2 linked regions of the Pseudoduganella albidiflava genome follow. The protein of the gene in region 2 binds, or shares a complex with, the protein of the main gene of each other region. Links are inferred from orthologs where the notes say so. Each region holds a gene or a part of one and is shown on either strand. Other genes may lie near its edges.

Region 1 (5,473 bases), 2.0 Mb from region 2 along the record:
GGTAGTTCAGTTGGTTAGAATACCGGCCTGTCACGCCGGGGGTCGCGGGTTCGAGTCCCGTCCGCTCCGCCAGAATACAAAAAAGCCCGCGCACGCGGGCTTTTTTTATTCGCAGCGCAGCGGAGTGCTTCCCCTGCGGGAAGCACGGCGGGCACTCGAAGGGATTCGCTTACCAGCGAATCCGCGGCCGGCAGGATGTCGGCGAGTCCCGTCCCCATTCTCCGCGCGAAGCTCTGCTTCGCGAAGGCGCAGCCCTGCAAGCTCCGCGCTTGCTCACGCTTTCACCTCGCTCCGCTTCTTCAACCTCGCTCCGCTGCTTCCACCTCGCTCCGCTGCTTCCACCTCGCTACGCTGCTCCATCGCACGCACCGAGCCCACGCTCCGCTTTCCGACGCTGCGCTTCCCACGCTGCGCTTCCCACGCTCAGATCCACCGCTCCGCTCCCCACGCTCCGCTCCGACACTCCGCCCCATCCCATGCCCCGAACCCCCCACCCAACCTTGCCGTTTTTTCAAATGCTCACCTTGCTACATCGGAACACCGCCCCTATAATCGCGTGAGCAGCGAAAGGGGCGAACGCTAACGTTCGCCTTTTTTTTGTAATGCATAACCTGATAAATTTGCCATGTTTGAATTCATACGTACGCATCAGAAACTGATGCAGATTTTGCTGGCGATCGTGATCGTTCCATCGTTCGTATTCGTCGGCGTGCAGGGCTACGACAGCATGGGCGACAGCGCGACCACGCTCGCCAAGGTCGACGGCAAGCCGGTGACCCAGCAGGAGTTCGATAACGCGCTGCGCCGCCAGCTGGACCAGTACCGCCAGCGCTTCGGCGAGCAGTTCAACCAGAAGATGTTCGATACTCCGGAATTCCGCCAGAGCGTGCTGGACAACCTGATCGCGCAGCGCGCGGTCTCGTCCGAAGTCGCGCGCGGCCACCTGACGGTCAGCAACGCGGCGCTGCAGAAGGCGATCCTCGACAGCATCCAGGATATCCCCGGCATGATCACGCCAGAAGGCAAGGTCGACATCGAGCGCTACCGCGCGATGCTGGCCAATAACAGCGGCCTGACGCCGGAAGGCTTCGAGCAGACGATGCGCCACGACATGGCCGTGCAGCAGCTGGTCAGCGGCATCCAGGCCACCGCCTTCGCGCCGCGCACCGTCACCAAGCTGGTCACCGACCTGACCGAACAGGAACGCGACGTGCAGGAACTGGCGATGCCGCTGCAGCAGTTCGTGGCCAACGTGAAAGTCACCGACGAGATGGTCAAGGCGTACTACGACAAGAACGCCAAGCTGTACGCGCTGCCCGAGCAGGCCCGCATCGAATACGTGGTGCTCGATGCGAAAGCCATCGAAGGCCAGGTCAGCGTGAGCGACGACGAAGTGGCCGCGTTCTACAAGGCCAACCAGGCCCGCTACACGGCGCCCGAAGAGCGCCGCGCCAGCCATATCCTGGTGGCCGTCAACAAGGATGCCAAGGCGGCCGACAAGGCCGCGGCCAAGGCCACGGCCGAAGCCATCCTGGCGGACCTGAAGAAGGCCCCGGGCAGCTTCGCGCAAGTGGCCAAGGCCAAATCGGAAGATCCGGGTTCGGCCGAGCAGGGCGGCGACCTGGGCGTGATCGAGAAGGGCTCGCTGGTGCCTTCCGTGGAACAGTCGATCTTCGCGCTGAAGCAGGGCGAGATCAGCAACGTCGTCGAATCCGAGTTCGGTTACCACGTGATCACCGTGACGTCGCTGAAGCCCGCCGTGGTCAAGCCGATGGACGAGGTGAAGACCGAGATCGCCGCCGACCTGCGCAAGCAGAAGGCCGGCAAGAAGTACTCGGAAGTGGTGGAGACCTTCACCAATACGGTGTATGAGCAGGCCGACAGCCTGAAGCCCGTGGCGGACAAGCTGGGCCTGAAGATCGAGAGCGCCGAGAATGTCACGCGCACCCCGGCGGCGGGCGCCGCGCCGGCACCGTACAACAACGCCAAGTTCCTGACCGCGCTGTTCGCCGACGACGCCGTGAAGAACAAGCGCAATACCGAAGCGGTGGAAGTGGCGCCGAGCACGCTGGTGTCGGGCCGCATCGTCGAGTTCAAGCCGGCGTCGCAAAAGCCGCTGGCCGACGTGGCCGCCGAGATCCGCCAGCGCGTCACGGCCGAGGAAGCGATGAAGGCCGCCCGGGCCGCCGGCGAAGCCAAGCTGGCCGCGCTGAAGAAAGCCGACGACGCGACCGGCTTCAGCCCGGTGCAGGCCGTGTCGCGGGCCAAGGCCGAAGGCATGCCGCCGGCTGTCGCCCGCGCCGTGCTGAAAGCCGATACCTCGAAGCTGCCGGCCTATGTGGGCGTGGAATTGCCGGGCATGGGCTATGGCATCTACCGCATCAGCAAGGTGCACCAGCCGGCCGCCGCCGATGAAGCGCGCCTGGCCTCGGCCCGCGAACAGATCGGCAACATCGTCGCCCAGCAGGACATGCTGAACTACGTCGAAGTGCTGAAGGAAAAGGCCAAGGTCAAGATCCTGCGTCCGGTGACCGAGACGAAGGCGGACGGCGCCCAGTAATCCGCCAGGTACTGCCCACCCAACAAAAAAGCCACCGCGAGGTGGCTTTCTTGTTGGGTGGTGCACATGCCTGCAATCCCGTATCCCGGCGCGGCTGCCGGGTGCGCGTGGCGCCCTTCAGCCTTCGTGCAGCGCGCGTGCCGCGGCCAGGAACGACGCCGGCGAAACGTCCGGCAGCGCGATCGCGCGGGCGCGCTCGAATTGGGTGAAATTGCGGTGGATCGAGCGCGTGTAGGCCGGGTCGTAGTGATCGACCAGCAGTTCGTCGACCAGTTCCGGCATGCGCCCGTCGAGGGCCATCTGCTGCCACTTGGTGATCCGTTCCTTGCCGTGCAGGTCGGTCAGGTAGGACAGCTGCGTGTTCAGCGCCGGCGCGTTGCAGGCGAAGTGCTGGTAATCCTCGATCAGCAGCTGCACGCGGTGCTCGCGCGCCACTTCCAGCGCGATGCACGGCGAAGCGCGCATCCGTTCCATCAGGGCGGCGGGCACGCGCAGCGCGCCCACCTTCTTGCTTTCCGATTCCACGAACACGGGCAGGGCGGGGTCGAAGCGGCGCAGCCGGTCCCAGATCGACGTCTCGAACGCCTTTTGCGTGGGTTGCGGCTGGCAGGGCATGTTGCCCAGTACAGAACCGCGGTGAACGGCCAGCTGCTCCAGGTCCAGGACCTGGGCGCCGACCGCCTCCAGCGTGTCCAGCAGCCGCGTCTTGCCGCTGCCGGTGGTGCCGCAGATCACGCGGAAGTCCAGTTCCGGCGCCTGTTCCAGCTCCGCGTTCACGCGGTTGCGGAACGCCTTGTAGCCGCCCTCGAGCTGCACCACGGGCCAGCCGATCTTCGCCAGGATGTGCGCCATCGAACCGCTGCGGTTGCCGCCGCGCCAGCAGTAGACCAGCGGGGTCCACTCGCGCGGCTTGTCGTGCCACAGCGTGTCGATGTGATGGGCGATATTGGCCGCCACCATCGGTGCGCCCACCTTCTTGGCCTCGAACGGGCCGGCCTGCTTGTACAGCGTGCCCACCACGATGCGCTGCTCGTCGTCGAGCACCGGGCAGTTGATCGCGTTCGGCAGGTGGTCGAGCGCGAATTCGGCCGGCGTGCGCGCGTCGATGATCGTGTCGAACTGGTCGAGCCGCGCCAGCACGTCGCCGATGGGGAGGATTTCGGGATACTTCATTTCGTCCTTAGGATGGGCTGCAGGTGCGGCCAGATGTTGTTCAGGATGATCGGATGGGCGCTGGCCAGCGGGTGAATGCGGTCGGCCTGGAACAGGTCCATCTTCTCGGCCACGCCGTCGAGCATGAAGGGCGCCAGGCCCACCTTCTCATCGCGGCTGATGGCCTGGTACATGGCGAAGAATTTCTCCGAATAATCGCGGCCATAGTTCGGCGGGATGCGGATGCCCACCAGCAGCACGCGTGCGCCGGCGTCACGTGCCTGCTTCACCATGGCCCGCAGGTTGCTGTCGGCGGACGGCACCGGCAAGCCGCGCAAGCCGTCGTTGGCACCCAGTTCGAGCACCACGTAGTCGGGCCGGTGCTTCTTCAGGAGCGCCGGCAGCCGGGTGCGGCCGCCGCTGGTGGTCTCGCCGCTGACACTGGCGTTGACGATGCGGATATCGAGCTTCTGCGCCTGCAGCTTGCGCTCGAGCAGCGCCACCCAGCCGGTGCCGCGCGCCAGGCCGTACTCGGCCGACAGGCTGTCGCCCACCACGAGCAGCGTTTTTGGGGCAGAATAGGCGCTCGCCGGGCTGCCCCACAGCAGCAGCATGGCGCTGAGGCACACGCAGAACCGCGAACCGATTTTACTTACCAAGATGTTCTTCACCAGGATGTTCCTGACTAACCCAAGCATACCTTTGCCAAGCAGACCTTCGACCATGCCAGATTTTCCTCACGCGACCAGCAACTTCATTCCAGACTCGCCTGCCTCGGATGCAAACGGGGCGCATGCCACGCATGCTTCCGCCGGCGCCGCCGCGATCGCGGTAACGGGCCTGACCAAGCGCGTGGCCGATGCAAGCGGCGAGCTGACCATTTTGCACAGAGTGGATTTTACCGTGCAAAAGGGACAGACGCTGGCAATCGTGGGCGCATCCGGATCGGGCAAGTCCACGCTCCTCGGCTTGCTGGCCGGTCTCGATACGCCGAGCGGCGGCAAGGTGCTGATCGACGGCACCGATATCTTCGCGCTCGACGAGGATGGCCGCGCCGCGCTGCGTAAGGCCAAGCTGGGGTTCGTGTTCCAGTCGTTCCAGCTGTTGCCGCACCTGACGGCGGTGGAAAACGTGATGCTGCCGCTGGAACTTGCCGGCGATGGCGATGCGCGGCCCAAGGCCGAGGCGATGCTGGGGCGCGTGGGGCTGTCCAGCCGGCTCAGGCACTATCCGAAGTACCTGTCCGGCGGCGAGCAGCAGCGCGTGGCGCTGGCGCGCGCCTTCGTCACGCAGCCGCCGCTGCTGCTGGCCGACGAGCCCACCGGCAGCCTCGATGCGGCCACCGGCGAAGCCGTGATCGCGCTGATGTTCGAACTCAATCGCGAGCACGGTTCCACGCTGGTGCTGGTCACGCACGACCCGGCCATGGCGGCCCGCTGCGGGCGCACGATCACGATCGCCGCCGGGCGACTGGTGTAATCAGCGCGAGTGCGGTGTCTCTGCCTGGTCGCGCTGCTGGGCGACCAGGCGGTTCAGCGCCACGCGGACGGTCGGGATCAGTTCACCCGCCGTCAGGCCGATCGGGCCGGCGCCTTCGGCCACCAGCATGTCCGCCGCGATGCCGTGCAGCCAGACAGCCGCCAGTGCCGCTTCCCACCCGGGCCAGCCCTGTGCGAGCAGCGCGCCGGCCAGCCCCGCCAGCACATCGCCGGTGCCCGCCGTGGCCAGGCCCGCATTGCCGGTCTGGTTGATCACGAGCCG
Region 2 (8,178 bases):
CCGCGCGCTACCGTACCCGCTGGTGCGAACTGTATGTGCCGGTAGCGCTCACCTTCGTGCTGCCGTTCTTCGGTTCCTACATGTTCATGATGAACAGCGCTTCCAGCGCCTGGACGCAGTGCCTGACGGTGATGATCGTCGGACTGTTCCACTTTCCCACCGCACTGGCGCTGCGCTGCTACGCCGGCGGCATCGCATTGGCATGCCTGGGCGTGGCATGGCAGGGCAAGGGCGAGGTGCTGCTGTCGCACGGCGTGCTGGAACAGTTGCCGGTGCACGCCATGATCGTTCTGCTGCTGAGCCTGGCCCGCTTTTCGCGGGTGGCGCTGGAGCAGGAAAAAATGGCCGGCCTGGGCGAGGGGCTGGGTGCCGTGGCGCACGAGATGCGCACCCCGCTGGCCGCCATGGAAGCCAATGTGCGGGGGCTGACGCGCATGCTGCAGGCGCTGCCGGCCGGCCAGCCGGACGACCTGCGCCATGCGCTGGGCCGCGTGCAGTACGAAGTGCGCCACATGAACCACCTGATCGACCTGTTCCTGCTGTCGGCCAACGCGGTGCGGCGCCGCCACGAACCGTTCGAAACGGTGTCGATGGCCGATGCGGTGCAGGCCGTGCTGCGCCGCTATCCGTTTACCAGCCCGGAACAGAGCGAGGCGGTCACGGTGGAAGTGCGCGGCAATTTCCGCTTTGCCGGCCAGCACGAGCTGACGGTGGTCATCCTTCTCAACCTGCTGCGCAACGCCCTCAAGGCAATCCACCGGGCCGGCAAGGGCCGCGTGCGCATCGTCGTCGACGGCAACCGCAGATCGCCCAGGCTGCTGTTCATCGATACCGCCTGCGGCATCGCGGCGCGCCGCCTGCCGCTGATCTTCCAGCGTTTCTATGCCTACCCCGCGCACAACGGCACCGGCATCGGCCTGGCCCTGTGCCGGCAGATCATGCGCGCGTGGAATGCCGAAATCCGCTGCGTATCGCGCGAACATGCCTACTCGATCTTTGTGCTGGAGTTTCCGGTTCAGCGCAGCACCCCGCCATCAGGTGACTCATGAGACTTCCGATCCTTTCCCATCCGACCACGGTGGTGCTGGTGGACGACAGCGATTCGTTCCTGAAAAGCCTGTCGTTCCAGCTCGACCCGCTATTGCCCAGCAAGACCTTCCACGATACGGCGGTGGCGCTGGACTGGTTCGCGCGGAGCACGCGCCGCGAAGACTTGCCGCTGCACGTGGATTTCGACAGCCTGAACCAGTCGCCCGACCAGCCCAACGTGGCGGTCGACATGCGCCGCATCCACCGCGTGTGCGAACAGCCGCTGCGCTTCACGATTCCTTCCGTGCTGGTGGTCGATTACTCGATGCCGCAAATGAACGGCGTGGAATTCTGCGACGCGCTGCGGCACCTGCCGACCAAGAAAATCCTGTTTACCGGCGCGGCGGACGAGAAGATCGCGGTGGATGCGTTCAACCGCGGCCTGATCGACCGCTACATCAAGAAAAGCGACGACGACGCGCTCGACCGGCTGGAAGCGGAAATCGGCGCCATGCAGCGCGCCTTCTTCATCGACTACGCGCAAACGCTGGCGGACATGCTGGCCCTGCACGACTACAGCTTCCTGCGCTGCCAGGCGATGGCCGCGGTGGTGCAGGAACAATACCGCCGCAATGGCTTCGTCGAACACTACCTGTATCCGGGCCCGGCCGGCATCCTGTTCTTCGACCGCTACGGCCGCGCCAAGCTGATGGTGATCGAAACGGAACAGGGCATGTGCGCGCAGTACGAAGTGGCGCGCGACAACGATGCGCCCCATTCGCTGCTGCTGGCGCTGTCCGAACGGCGCGTGCTGCCGTTCTTTCCGCCGGGCGACGGCATGTATTCCACCGAGGCGGGCGACGAATGGCACCGCCACTGCCGCACGCCGCAAGTGTGCATGGGCCGTGAAAAGTACTACTGGGCGCTGTTCGACTTTCCCGAGCATTACCTGGCCGCGCCGCCGGCGCCGTTCGAGCAGTTCCTGAATGCGCGGCAGGCGGATGCGTATCTGGCGGCGTAACGGATCAAGGCATCGGTGACTGGTGTCGCACACCATTTTTCCGGCCTTTCGGAAAATGGTGTGCGACACCGGTTTTCCCCTGAGCTAGCCAGCGGCAGGCAAACACCGGTGTCCGACACCTTTTCCGGTAAACCCATCCGGAAAAAGAGTCCGACACCAGTCCCGGGTTATCCGGCACCCGGCCTCCTGCCCGTTCAGGCTTCCCGCAGGGTCTGCAACGGCGGCTGCCGCAGCACGTTGCGCAGCCCCAGCCAGCCGCCCACCGCGGCGCACACGGCCCCCACGGCCACCCCGGCCATCCACGCGGCGGGGCTGAAGACCCAGTCGAACTTGAACTGGTAGGTCGCCAGTCCCCAGCCCATCGCCGCGGCGCCGGTCGCGGCCAGCAGCCCGGCCAGCGAGCCCACCAGCAGGAATTCGATCATCTGCGCGCGCGAAAGCTGGCGCCGGGTGGCGCCCAGCGCGCGCAGCAGGCCCGATTCGCGGGTGCGTTCATCCTGCGACCCCATCAGCGCCGCATACAGCACCAGCAAGCCGGAAGCCAGCGTGAAGGCGAACAGGAATTCCACCGCCTGGATCACCTGGTCCAGCACGGACTGGATCTGGCGCAGCACGCCGCCCACGTCCACCACGGTCAGGTTCGGATAGTCGCGCGACAGTTGCGTGCCCAGCGCGGCCGCTTTCTTGGGCAGGTGGAACGACGTGATCCATGTCTGCGGCGTCTCGGCCATCGCGCGCGGGTTGATGATGACGAAGAAGTTCACCCGCATCGAGCCCCATTCCAGCTTGCGCAGGCTGGTGATGCGTGCTTCCACGGGCGAACCGGCGATATCGAAGCGCATCGTGTCGCCCAGTTTCAGGCCCAGCGTTTTCGCCAGCCCTTCCTCCACCGATGCCTCGGCACTGCCGGGCGCATCGTCGAACCAGGTGCCGGCGGTGAGCTTGTTCTGCGACGGCAGTTCGCTCATCGTCGACAGGTTGAACTCGCGCTCCGCCAGGTTGCGCGCCCGGCCTTCCGGATAGGTGGCCGGCGTGACCAGCTTGCCGTTGACGGCCGTCAGGCGCCCGCGGATCATCGGGTACAGCGGCGCTTCCAGCGCCCCGCCGGCGCGCAGCCGGGCGGCGATTTCATCCTTCTGGTCCGGCTGGATGTTGATGACGAAATGGTTCGGCGCATCCGGCGGCGTGGCGTTGCGCCAGGAGGTCATCAGGTCGTCGCGCACGATCGTCAGCACCAGCAGCGCCATCAGGCCCAGTGCCAGCGACACCACCTGCACCACCGTGGCGCCGGGGCGCCGCTGCAGCGACGTGACGGCGAAGCGCCATGCCGGGTGCTTCAACGACGTGCGCAGCGACTTCAATGCCGCCAGGCCGCCGTAGCCGGCCAGCGCGAACAGGCCGAACGCGCCCACGAAGCCGAGCGCCGTGTACAGCGCCAGCCTCAGGTCGCCGGCCTGCCACAGCAGCAGCACGACGAACGCGGCCAGCCCGAGCCCGTAGGTGGCCAGCGCCATCGGCTGGGGCGGCGCCTGCTCGCGGCGGATCACGCGGTTGTGCGGCACGTTGCGCAGCTGCAGGATCGGCGGCAGCGCGAAACCGGCCAGCAGCAGCATGCCGGTGGCCAGCCCCTGCAGGGCGGGCATGACCGATACCGGCGGCAGGTCGGCCTGCACCAGGCGGCCCAGCAGTTCGAGCAGCACGAAGTGGCTGCCGAAGCCGACCAGCACGCCGATCACGCTGCCGGCCAGGCCCACCAGCAGGAATTCGATCAGGTAGATCGCCGTGACCTGGTTCTGGGTCAGGCCCAGGCAGCGCAGCATCGCGCAGGCGTCGAGGTGGCGCAGCATGAAGCGGCGTGCCGCCATGGCCACCGCCACGGCTGCCAGCATCGCCGACAGCAGCCCGACCAGCGACAGGAAGCGGTCGGCCCGTTCCAGTGTCTCGCGCATTTCCGGACGGCCCTCTTCCAGCGTGTCGATGCGGATATTGCGTGCCTTCCCCGCATTGATCTCGCCGCGCAGCCATTCGGCGTAGGCGTTGACGGCGGCGCGGCCGTCCGCCCCCTGCCCCGCCGCCAGCAGGCGGTAGGTGATGCGCGAACCGGTTTGCACCAGGTTGGTCCTGGGCAGTTCGTCGAGCCGCAGCATCACGCGCGGGGCGAAATTGGCGAAACCGGTGCCCCGGTCGGGCTCGGTCGCGACCAGCTGGGCGACGCGGAACGTGGCATCGCCCACCCGGATGCTGTCGCCGATGCGCGCGTTCAGGGCGCGCAGCACGGCCACGTCGACCCACACGGTGCCGGGCGCGGGAATGTCCGGCGCCGGCGTGCCGATGTTTTCGTTGGCCTGCTCCGGATCGGTCGTCACCTTGACGCGGCCGCGCAGCGGATAGCCGGGGCTGACGGCTTTCAGCGAGGCCAGCACCGACTGCACGGCCTCGCCTTCGCCGGCCTGGGCCATGCTGGGGAACACGGCTGTGTCAGCCAGCACGAGGCCGCGGCGCGCCGCTTCCTCGCGCCAGGCGGTGGACAGCTGCTGGTCGCCGGCGATCACGAGATCCGCGCCGAGCAGCTGGTGGGCATCGCGATTCAGGCCGGCGCGCAGCCGGTCGATGAAAAAGCCGGCCGACGACAGCGCGGCCACGGCAACGATCAGTGCGACCAGCAGGAAGCGCAGCTGGCCGGCGCGCCAGTCGCGCGCGGTCATGCGGAAGGCTTGGAGGAACATGGTCAGGTAGGTGAACCGGGGTCGTGGTTAACCCAGGAACGCAACCCTGGGTGGAATGCCGCTGCTAGTCCTTACATCGGATCTTTACATCAAACGACGTCGAAGGCCGAGAAATACGCGTCGACCTCGTCGAGGAACTTCTGCTTCTGCTCGGCCGGCAGGAACGATGCGGCAAAGCCGTTCCTGGCCAGTTCGTGCGCATGCTGCAGCCCCAGCGGCAGCGAGTCGAACGCGGCCAGGAAGTTCTCGTTCAGGTAGCCGCCGAAGTAGGCCGGGTCGTCCGAATTGATCGTGACCACCAGACCGGCGTCGAGCAGGGTCAGCAGGTTGTGTTCCTGCATCGTGTCGAACACGCGCAGCTTGATGTTCGACAGCGGGCACACGGTCAGCGCCATCTTCTCGGCGGCCAGGCGGCGCGTCAGCGCGGCGTCTTCCAGGCAGCGCACGCCGTGGTCGATGCGTTCGACGTGCAGCACGTCCAGCGCCGACCAGATGTATTCCGGCGGACCTTCCTCGCCGGCGTGCGCCACCAGGTGCAGGCCCAGCTCGCGGGCGCGGGCGAACACGCGCGTGAATTTTTCCGGTGGATGGCCGACCTCGGAAGAGTCGAGGCCCACGCCGATGAACTTGTCGCGGTACGGCAGCGCGGCCTCCAGCGTGGCGAGCGCGTCGTCTTCGGACAGGTGGCGCAGGAAGCACAGGATCAGCGTGGCGGACACCTCGCTGTCGGCGCAGGCGCGGTGGATGCCGTTGATCACGTCGCCGATCGGCACGCCGCGCGAAGTATGCGTCTGCGGATCGAAGAAGATCTCCGTATGGCGCACATGGTCGGCTTTGGCGCGCTCCAGGTAGGCGGCGGTCATGTCGTAGAAATCCTGCTCCTTGAGCAGCACGCTGGCGCCGGCATAGTAAATGTCCAGGAACGATTGCAGGTCCTGGAAAGCGTAGGCCGCGCGCAGGGCGTCGACGGAGGGATAGGCGAGCTGCACGCCGTTGCGCTGGGCGAGCGCGAAGATCAGTTCCGGTTCCAGCGAACCTTCGATGTGGATGTGCAGTTCGGCTTTCGGCATGTTCTGCACGATGTGGCGGATTTGGGTATTCATTACGTTCCTTTGTTCGCTGATAAAGCGCATCTTAGCGCAAGACCGAATGTTTTTTCAGCCGCTGCCCTGCCGCACGTTTTACGTGGTGTTCAGCACAGCTTGATCAACCATGCTACTGTGATGTCAAGCGTGAAGGAAATGGCAACAACGCCCCGGATTGGCCCAAGCGTGCGCGTGTTTTCCCTTGTTTTTTCCTTGTGAATCAGGGCTTTACAGATGAGATTGACGATGTTGGATAATATTTTGACTTCCGGCACCAATAGCGCAATAATCGATTCCACAAGCGAATTTCACAATCGTAAGATGCGTTTCGGCGCAAACACACGCAAGCCGGCACTCCTCCACAGCGCCGCGAATAAAAAACTCAGCTCACGGCACGCGCAACGCGTGCCACTGCCAGAAGCTGACGGTATTCATGACAATCAAGGAGCATCACCCAGGATCAGGCCGACAGCCTTGCACGACAGCTGCCGGCCACAGTAAGGGAAGCCCTGCATGAACGCCGCGCGCATCCACAGGATGGCGGCGCGGCAGCGATGGCGGACTTTCCGTGACGAGTAGGTTTACATCAGAGGACACGCACATGACGATCTTTGACACTTACGCAGCACGGTACGAGCGCACCAAGGAAGAGGAAATGTCCCTCTCCGAGTATCTCCAGTTATGCAAGAAGGATCACCTGACCTATGCGACGGCGGCGGAGCGGATGCTGGCCGCGATCGGTGAGCCGACGCTGGTCGACACGCGCAACGACACCCGGCTGTCCCGCATCTTTGCCAACAAGGTCATCAAGATCTACCCCGCCTTCCGCGAGTTCTATGGCATGGAGGAAGTGATCGAACAGGTGGTGTCCTACTTCCGCCATGCGGCCCAGGGCCTGGAAGAGCGCAAGCAGATCCTTTACCTGCTCGGTCCGGTTGGGGGCGGCAAGTCGTCGATTGCCGAGAAGCTGAAATCGCTGATGGAACAGGTACCGTTCTACTGCCTGAAGGGTTCTCCCGTGAACGAGTCGCCGCTCGGCCTGTTCAACGAGGCCGAAGACGGCGTGATCCTGGAAGAGGATTACGGCATCCCGCGCCGCTACCTGCGCAGTATTCCCAGCCCGTGGGCGGTCAAGCGGCTGCACGAGTACAACGGCGACATCAACCAGTTCCGCGTGGTCAAGCGCTACCCGTCGATCCTGAAGCAGGTCGCCATCTCGAAGACCGAGCCGGGCGATGAAAACAACCAGGATATCTCTTCGCTGGTGGGCAAGGTCGACATCCGCAAGCTGGAGGATTACGCGCAGGACGATCCCGATGCCTACAGCTATTCCGGCGGCCTGTGCCTGGCGAACCAGGGGCTGATGGAATTCGTGGAGATGTTCAAGGCGCCGATCAAGGTGCTGCACCCGCTGCTGACGGCCACGCAGGAAGGCAACTACAAGGGTACCGAGGGCTTCGGCGCGATTCCCTTCGATGGCGTGGTACTGGCCCACTCGAATGAATCGGAGTGGAAGAGCTTCCGCAACAACCGCAACAACGAGGCGTTCCTGGACCGGATCTATATCGTCAAGGTGCCGTATTGCCTGCGCGTGTCGGACGAGGTAAAGATCTACGACAAGCTGCTGCGCAATTCCTCGCTGGCCGAGGCGCCGTGCGCGCCGGGCACGCTGCGCATGATGTCGCAGTTCGCCATCCTGTCGCGCCTGAAGGAACCGGAGAACTCGTCGATCTTCTCCAAGATGCTGGTCTACGATGGCGAGAACCTGAAGGATACCGATCCGAAGGCCAAGTCGATCCACGAGTATGTCGACTATGCCGGGGTGGACGAAGGCATGAACGGCCTGTCGACCCGCTTCGCCTTCAAGATCCTGTCGAAGGTGTTCAACTTCGACTCGACCGAGGTAGCGGCCAATCCGGTGCACCTGCTGTACGTGCTCGAGCAGCAGGTCGAGCGCGAGCAGTTCCCGCCGGAGACCGAACAAAAATACTTCTCCTATATCAAGGAGCACCTGGCGCAGCGCTACGTGGACTTCATCGGCAAGGAAATCCAGACCGCCTACCTGGAAAGCTATTCCGAATATGGCCAGAACATCTTCGACCGTTACGTGACATTCGCCGACTTCTGGATCCAGGACCAGGAATACCGCGATCCGGACACCGGCGAAAGCTTCGACCGCGAATCGCTGAACGCCGAGCTGGAAAAGATCGAAAAGCCGGCCGGCATCAGCAATCCGAAGGATTTCCGCAACGAGATCGTTAATTTCGGCCTGCGCGCCCGTGCCAACAATGGCGGCAAGAACCCGGCCTGGACGTCG

What was found.
Region 1: the proteins of EYF70_RS04270 (region 2) and EYF70_RS12640 are in contact, whole or in part, in a cryo-EM structure (PDB 9GE8), measured with the Escherichia coli proteins. The link is inferred for Pseudoduganella albidiflava from one-to-one orthologs.

What each region holds. Positions count from the first base shown.
Region 1 is NZ_CP036401.1:3,044,292-3,049,764, forward strand. Bases 2,529-5,473 are described here. They hold EYF70_RS12640 (arylesterase), read right to left. Parts: upstream 4,327-5,473; coding sequence 3,730-4,326; downstream 2,529-3,729. Other genes in these bases: EYF70_RS12630 (SurA N-terminal domain-containing protein), read left to right, coding at 2,529-2,560; mnmH (tRNA 2-selenouridine(34) synthase MnmH), read right to left, coding at 2,678-3,733; EYF70_RS12645 (ABC transporter ATP-binding protein), read left to right, coding at 4,469-5,191; EYF70_RS12650 (NAD(P)H-hydrate dehydratase), read right to left, coding at 5,192-5,473. Also shown: more of EYF70_RS12630, read left to right, coding at 659-2,528. UniProt on the Escherichia coli protein: TesA is a multifunctional esterase that can act as a thioesterase, lysophospholipase and protease.
Region 2 is NZ_CP036401.1:1,000,319-1,008,496, reverse strand. Bases 2,011-5,132 are described here. They hold EYF70_RS04270 (ABC transporter permease), read right to left. Parts: upstream 4,777-5,132; coding sequence 2,245-4,776; downstream 2,011-2,244. Other genes in these bases: EYF70_RS04265 (adenosine deaminase), read right to left, coding at 4,866-5,132; EYF70_RS04275 (response regulator), read left to right, coding at 2,011-2,050. Outside these bases: EYF70_RS04280 (sensor histidine kinase), read left to right, coding at 1-1,049; more of EYF70_RS04275, read left to right, coding at 1,046-2,010; more of EYF70_RS04265, read right to left, coding at 5,133-5,879; EYF70_RS04260 (PrkA family serine protein kinase), read left to right, coding at 6,463-8,178.